One region of the Streptomyces hesseae genome, then DNA from elsewhere that is predicted to be linked to it. Evidence: riboswitches for the same ligand, from Rfam matches in the RefSeq annotation. Region 1 holds a riboswitch; the other holds the start of a gene.
What was found. Region 1 has a riboswitch for S-adenosylmethionine ahead of RM609_RS27950 (aminotransferase class V-fold PLP-dependent enzyme). Riboswitches for the same ligand answer to the same signal wherever they lie in the genome.

Region 1 (3,398 bases):
CGCTTTCCCGCCTGGGCCGTACTGCTGTTCTGGTTCGCGCTCCAGTGGCTGGCGACGGGGACGGACGCCGGGCGCCCCGGGGTCGCCTATCTGGCCCACGTCGTGGGATTCGCACTCGGATTCGGCTACGCCTGGGGGCTTCGGACACCTGCGGCTAGAGTGAAGGACGCAGCCAGGTCCACCGAAGGAGACAAACCGACGTGATCACTTCGATCGTGCTCATCAAGACCGACGTGGACCGGATCCCCGAGATCGCCGAGAGCATCGCCGCCATCGAGGGCGTGAGCGAGGTCTACTCGGTCACCGGTGGCGCCGATCTGATCGCGATGGTGCGAGTGGCCCGGCACGACGACCTGGCGGACCTCATCCCGGGCCGGATCAGCAAGGTGCCTGGCGTGGCCTCGACGGAGACCCACATCGCCTTCCGCACGTACTCCCAGCACGACCTGGAAGCGGCTTTCGCGATCGGCCTCGACAACTAAGGGGCTGCGCCCCAAAGGGGCGCGAGGCAGTGTCGATATGCGGCTAGCGCCGCGTGGGCGCGACCAGCCGACGGCGGCCCGCAGCCGAAGAACTACGCGGAAACAAGCTCCCGCACAGCCCCCACAAACCGCTCCACATGCTCATCGGGCGTCCCCGCCCCAAAGCTCACCCGAACCGCGTTGAGCACCGAACGCCCCTCGTCAGGGCCCCCGCACTCGCCGTCCGCGTCCCGGTCCCCGTTCAGCAGGACCCGCACCAGCGGATGGGCGCAGAACAGTCCGTCGCGGACCCCGATCCCGTACTCGGCGGAGAGCGCGGCCGCGAAGCGGGAGCTGTTCCAGCCGTCGACGACGAAGGAGAGGACGCCCACGCGCGGCGCGTCCTCGCCGAACAGCGACAGCACCCGCACCCCCGGGACGTCCGCCAGTCCGGCCCGTACCCGCGCGATCAGCTCCCGCTCCCGCTCCACCAGCCGGTCGAAGCCGGCCTCCTGGAGCGCCTTGCAGGCGGCGGCGATGGCGTAGGCGCCGATGACATTGGGCGAGCCCGCCTCGTGCCGGGCCACGGTGTCGTGCCACTCGACCTCGACCCCGCCCTCCGCGTTCCGGGCCACCCTGCGACTGGCGCCGCCGCCCGCCAGATACGGCTCGGCCGCCCGCAGCCAGTCCGCGCGCCCCGCGAGCACGCCCGCGCCGAACGGCGCGTACAGCTTGTGCCCGGAGAAGGCGACCCAGTCGACGTCCCACTCGGCGACGTCCACGGGGTGGTGCGGCGCCAACTGGGCGGCGTCCAGCACGATGCGCGCGCCGTGCGCGTGCGCGGCCGCCGCCAGCTCCCTCACGGGCCACAGCTCGCCGGTCACATTGGACGCGCCGGTCACGCAGACCAGCCCCGGGCCGTAGGGCTCCCGGTCGGCCAGCGCCCGCTCCAGCGTCTCGACGGCCTCCCTCGGCGAACGGGGGGCGTCGAGGTAGGTGACCTCGGCGCCGCGCCACGGCAGCAGGGCGGCGTGGTGCTCGGTCTCGAAGACGAACACCCGGCAGCCGGCGGGCAGTACGGACGCCAGGAGGTTCAGCGAGTCGGTGGTGGAGCGGGTGAAGACCACCTGGTCGTCCTCGCGGCAGCCGAGGAAGGCGGCGACGGTGGCCCGGCAGCCCTCGAACAGGTCGGTCGACAACTGCGAGAGGTACCCGGCGCCCCGGTGCACGCTGCCGTAGTACGGCGCGTAGGCGGCGACGTCGTCCCACACCCGCTGCAACGCCGGTGCGCTGGCCGCGTAGTCGAGCGCCGCGTAGGTCACCTCGCCTCCGGTGGCGAGCGGTACGCGGACGTCGCGACCGAGGACGGGCAGCGGCTCGACAGTGGTGGCGACAGCGGTAACAGGGCATGCGGACATGGCGAATTCTCCCGGTAAGGGCGATGGATGAAGACGCGCGCACGCCGCACAGGGGCGCACACGGGATTACCGGAGAAGGGGCCGAAACGGCCCTATCGCATTCGCTGCAACACGGAAGGATCTCCCTCGACAACCAGGATCCCTGGCGAGGGATCCGCGCTTGCCGCAGACGTCGCTGCCTGCGGCCTGGTCATCACCCGGGGCACCCCGCCACGGAAGGAGGGTTGCCGGACAGCAGGCCGGGGCCGAATCGCTGTCACTCGTGACCTGCGCAGCATCATGCCACAGGATCTTGAATGCGCAAGGGCGCGGTCCGCATCGCGGACCGCGCCCTTGCCGGAGGACCTACGCGTTGCTGGCCTCCACCCACTTCTCCAGCACCCGCCGGGCCGCGCCCGAGTCGATGGACTCGGCCGCCCGCTCCATCCCGGCCCGGATCCGCTCCGTGAGCGGCGCGTCCGTCGGCGTCAGGGCGGCCAGCGCGGCGGCGGAGTTGAGCAGCACCGCGTCCCGGACCGGGCCGGTCTCCCCGGCGAGCAGCCGGCGGGCCACATCCGCGTTGTACGAGGCGTCGGCGCCCCGCAGCGCCTCGATGGGCACCAGGTCGACGCCGACGTCCCGGGGGTCGAAGGACTCCTCCCGCACCTGGCCGTCCCCCACGATCCACACCCGGGAGGTGGCCGTCGTGGTGAGCTCGTCGAGCCCGTCGTCACCGCGGAAGACCAGCGCCGAGGAGCCGCGCTCGGCCAGCACCCCGGCCAGGATCGGCGCCATCCGGGCGTCCGCGACCCCGGTCGCCTGGGCCTTCACCCGCGCGGGGTTGGTCAGCGGGCCCAGCACATTGAAGGTCGTGCGGATGCCCAGCTCCCGGCGGGCGGGCGCCACGTAGCGCAGGGCGGGGTGGAACTTCACGGCGAAGCAGAAGGTGATGCCGGCCTCCTCGGCCACCTCCACCACCCGGCGCGGGGTCAGCTCCAGATTGACCCCGAGCTTCTCCAGGACGTCCGAGGCGCCGCTCGCGGAGGACGCGGCGCGGTTGCCGTGCTTGACGACCTTCGCCCCGGCGCCCGCGACGACGATCGAGGACATGGTGGAGATGTTGACGGTCTTGGCGCCGTCGCCGCCGGTGCCCACGATGTCGACGCTGGGGCCGGGCACCTCGATGAGATTGGCGTGCCGGTACATCGCCCGGACCAGGCCGGAGATCTCGGCGACCGTCTCGCCCTTGGCCCGCAGGGCGACGGCGAAGCCCGCGATCTGGGCGTCGGTGGCCTCCCCGCGCATGATCCGGTCCATGGCCCAGGCCGTGTCGTCGGCGCCGAGGTCCACTCCGCGCAGCAGGGTTTCCAGGAGGCCGGGCCAGGTGTGAGCCACCGAGCGCTCGCCGCCTGCGGGGGTCACGTTCATGGTCCACACTCCTGTGGTCGGTCCCTGGGTGGGGACCGCCGAGGGCCCCCGTTATGCGGTCCAGCCTATCCACGTCCACAGAACGGCGAAGAGCCCCGTCCAGGCACTGGAC
Region 2 (3,398 bases), on a different contig from region 1:
ACCGCGGGAATGATCGACACTCCGGCACCATCCGGAGTGACCGCCTCCAGTCCGCCCTCGAACCGTACGTCGTCGTCATTGACGTACACATTGACGAAACGGCGCAGCTTTCCGTCGTCGTCGAGAACGCGCGCGGCGATTCCGGGGTGGTTCTTCTCCAGGGAGGCGATGACTTCGCCGAGAGTGGCTCCCTCGGCGGGGACTTCCGCCTTACCGGCGGTGTAGGTGCGAAGGATGGTGGGGATTCGGACGTTGACGCTCATGGGGTCACCTTTTGGTTTAAGAAGCCGGGGAATAGGGAAACGGTGGCCGCGCGCGTTAAAGCCCCGCCGCCCGGAAAGCGTCGAGCGAAGGCGGAATCGTCGCCGTCGGTCCCGCCGCCACCGCGTCCAGCGTCTTGAGGCCGTCGCCCGTGTTGAGCACGACGGTGGTCAGCGACGGATCCAGCCGCCCGTCCTCCAGCAGCTTCCGGGTCACCCCGACCGTCACCCCGCCCGCCGTCTCCGCGAAGATCCCCTCCGTACGGGCCAGCAGCCGGATCGCCTCGACGATCCGCTCGTCGTCCACGTCCTCCACGGCCCCGCCCGTGCGCCGGGCGATGTCGAGCACGTACGGCCCGTCCGCCGGGTTGCCGATGGCCAGGGACTTGGCGATGGTGTCCGGCTTCACCGGCCGCACCACCTCGTGCCCGTCCTTGAAGGCGCGCGAGACCGGCGCGCACCCCTCGGCCTGGGCGCCGAAGATCCGGTACGGGCGGTCCTCGACCAGTCCCAGCGCGATGAGCTCCTTCAGCCCCTTGTCGATCTTCGTCAGCTGCGATCCCGAGGCCACCGGCACCACGATCTGGTCCGGCAGCCGCCAGCCCAGCTGCTCGCAGATCTCGTACGCCAGGGTCTTGGAGCCCTCCCCGTAGTAGGGCCGCAGATTGACGTTGACGAACCCCCAGCCCTCGCCCAGCGGGTCGCCGATGAGCTCGCTGCAGAAGCGGTTCACATCGTCGTACGTGCCCTCGATGCCCACCAGGTCGCCGCCGTAGACCGCCGCCATCACGACCTTGCCGGCCTCCAGGTCGTGCGGGATGAAGACACAGGACCGCAGGCCCGCGCGCGCCGCCGCGGCGCCCACCGCTCCCGCCAGGTTCCCCGTCGAGGAGCACGAGAGGGTGGTGAAGCCGAAGGCGCGCGCCGCCTCGACGGCGATGGCGACGACGCGATCCTTGAAGGAGTGCGTGGGGTTTCCGGAGTCGTCCTTGACGTACAGCCCGCCGGTGACGCCCAGCTCGCGGGCGAGGTTGTCGGCCTTGACGAGCTTGGTGAAGCCGGGGTTGAGGTTCGGCCGGTCCGCGACGTCGGCGGGTACGGGCAGCAGGGGGGCGTAGCGCCAGATATTCGCGGGTCCGGCCTCGATACGGCGGCGCAGCGCCTCGGGGTCCCCGGCGGGGAGTTCGTAGGCCACCTCAAGGGGGCCGAAGCAGCCCACGCAGACGAAGGAGGGACCGAGCGGGAAGCGCTCGCCGCACTCGCGGCAGGAGAGCGCCACGGCGGGACCGAAGGAGGCGACGGAGGGGTCGGTGACACGTACGGAGGTACGACTTTCAACGGCTTCGACAGCCATGGAGGCGAGGCCCTTTCTCCTCATCTTCCTCGCGGCGAACGTCGCCACGAGACGGAATTGGCACCTTCCCCGCCGGGAGCCTCGCCGTGTGAACGGTGAGACCGGCTGGAGGGTTGCCGGGGCTTCAACGGGCCGTATCCCTCTGCCCCTCTGGATGAGCGGTATGGCGCTGGGCGGACCCAGGCGTTTGTGCGCGTGACGACCCCCGACATAGGACGGCCGTCCGCGTTGTTCAAGACTGTAACGGAAGGGATGGTCGCTTGAGAGGGCCGTCCGAACCGCGAGATGCGTCACAACGACAGGAGTTATGCACGTGCTGGAAGAGGTGGAACGCTGGCTCGCCCGGCGGTCCTGGTCCGCCGCCGACCGTCCGCTCGACCAGCTGCTGGCCGCGAAAGGGGACACGGGCACCACGGTCAGCGTGGTGCTGCCGGCGCTGAACGAGGAGGCGACCGTCGGCGAGATCGTGGCGACGATCCGCCGCGAGCTGATGTCGGAGTCCGTCCCCCTGGTGGACGAGCTGGTGGTGCTGGACTCCGGTTCCACGGACCGCACCGCCGAGGTCGCCGCGGCGGCCGGCGCGCGCGTCGTGCACCGGGACGAGATCCTGCCGCGACTGCCCGCGCTGCCCGGCAAGGGCGAGGTGCTGTGGCGGTCCCTGCTGGTGACGACGGGCGACGTCGTCTGCTTCGTCGACGCCGACCTGAAGGACTTCTCCAGCGCCTTCGTCTCGGGGATCGTCGGCCCGCTGCTGACCGATCCCGAGGTGCGGTTCGTCAAGGCCATGTACGACCGCCCGCTGGGCGAGGTCGCGGGGCAGGGCGGCCGGGTCACCGAGCTGGTGGCGCGCCCGCTGCTCAATCTCCACTGGCCGCAGCTCGCGGGCTTCGTCCAGCCGCTGGGCGGCGAGTACGCGGCCCGCCGCTCGCTGCTGGAGCGGCTGCCGTTCCCCGTGGGCTACGGCGTGGAGCTGGGCCTGCTCGTGGACGCTCTGCACACGGTGGGCCTGGACGCGCTGGCGCAGGTCGACGTGGGCGTGCGCAAGCACCGCCACCAGGACGGCCGGGCGCTGGGCCGGATGGCCGCGACGATCTACCGCACGGCGCAGCTGCGGCTGGCCCGGGGCCATCTGGTGCGCCCGGAGCTCACCCAGTTCGAGCGCACGGCGGAGGGGTTCGTACCGCGGACGTACGCGGTGGACACCGAGGAGCGGCCACCGATGGCGGAGATACCGGAGTACGCCCGGCGGCGCGCGGCGTAACCGCCAGGAGAAGGGCCGGAGAAGGGAACGGGACGTTCCCGTGTGCCACCCGACGGGCCGTGCGTACGTTTGAGCGGTTCCCCGGGCGGCAAGGCTGGCGACATGGTCGCTGAGCATCCCCCGTCCGCCCCGGAAGCCACTGCCCCGGTAGCCGCCGCACCCATCGTCGTGGCGTCCAACCGGGGGCCCGTCTCGTACGCGCTGCGCGAGGACGGCTCGCTGGCGGCGGGCCGGGGCGGCGGCGGGCTGGTGTCCGGGCTGAGCGAGATCGGGCGGGACCCCCAGGGCGCGGCGGCGGTATGGGTGTGCGCGGCGCTGGGCGAGGGCGACCGGCTGGCGGCGGGGCGCGCGGGCCGAAGACTCGACCCGGCCGACACGGGCGGGCTGCGGGTGCGGATGCTGGACATCCCGGCCGGGACGTTCTCCGCCGCGTACAACGGCGTGGCCAATTCCGTGCTGTGGTTCGCCCACCACATGCTCTGGCAGACCCCGCTCGAGCCGGTGTTCGACAAGGAGTTCCGGT

Region 2: it holds a riboswitch for S-adenosylmethionine, as region 1 does, so the genes downstream of both, thrC (threonine synthase) here and RM609_RS27950 (aminotransferase class V-fold PLP-dependent enzyme) in region 1, are expected to answer to the same signal.

What each region holds. Positions count from the first base shown of each region.
Region 1 covers NZ_JAVRFI010000024.1:68,933-72,330, forward strand. Annotated here, with positions in the region: gene RM609_RS27940 (rhomboid family intramembrane serine protease) at 1-204, shown strand, start outside; gene RM609_RS27945 (Lrp/AsnC ligand binding domain-containing protein) at 201-482, shown strand; gene RM609_RS27950 (aminotransferase class V-fold PLP-dependent enzyme) at 575-1,879, opposite strand; SAM riboswitch class IV at 2,031-2,147, opposite strand; gene trpD (anthranilate phosphoribosyltransferase) at 2,225-3,286, opposite strand.
Region 2 covers NZ_JAVRFI010000041.1:5,917-9,314, reverse strand. Annotated here, with positions in the region: gene RM609_RS33395 (MoaD/ThiS family protein) at 1-263, opposite strand, end outside; gene thrC (threonine synthase) at 319-1,614, opposite strand; SAM riboswitch class I at 1,632-1,775, opposite strand; gene RM609_RS33385 (glucosyl-3-phosphoglycerate synthase) at 1,928-2,875, shown strand; gene RM609_RS33380 (alpha,alpha-trehalose-phosphate synthase (UDP-forming)) at 2,978-3,398, shown strand, end outside.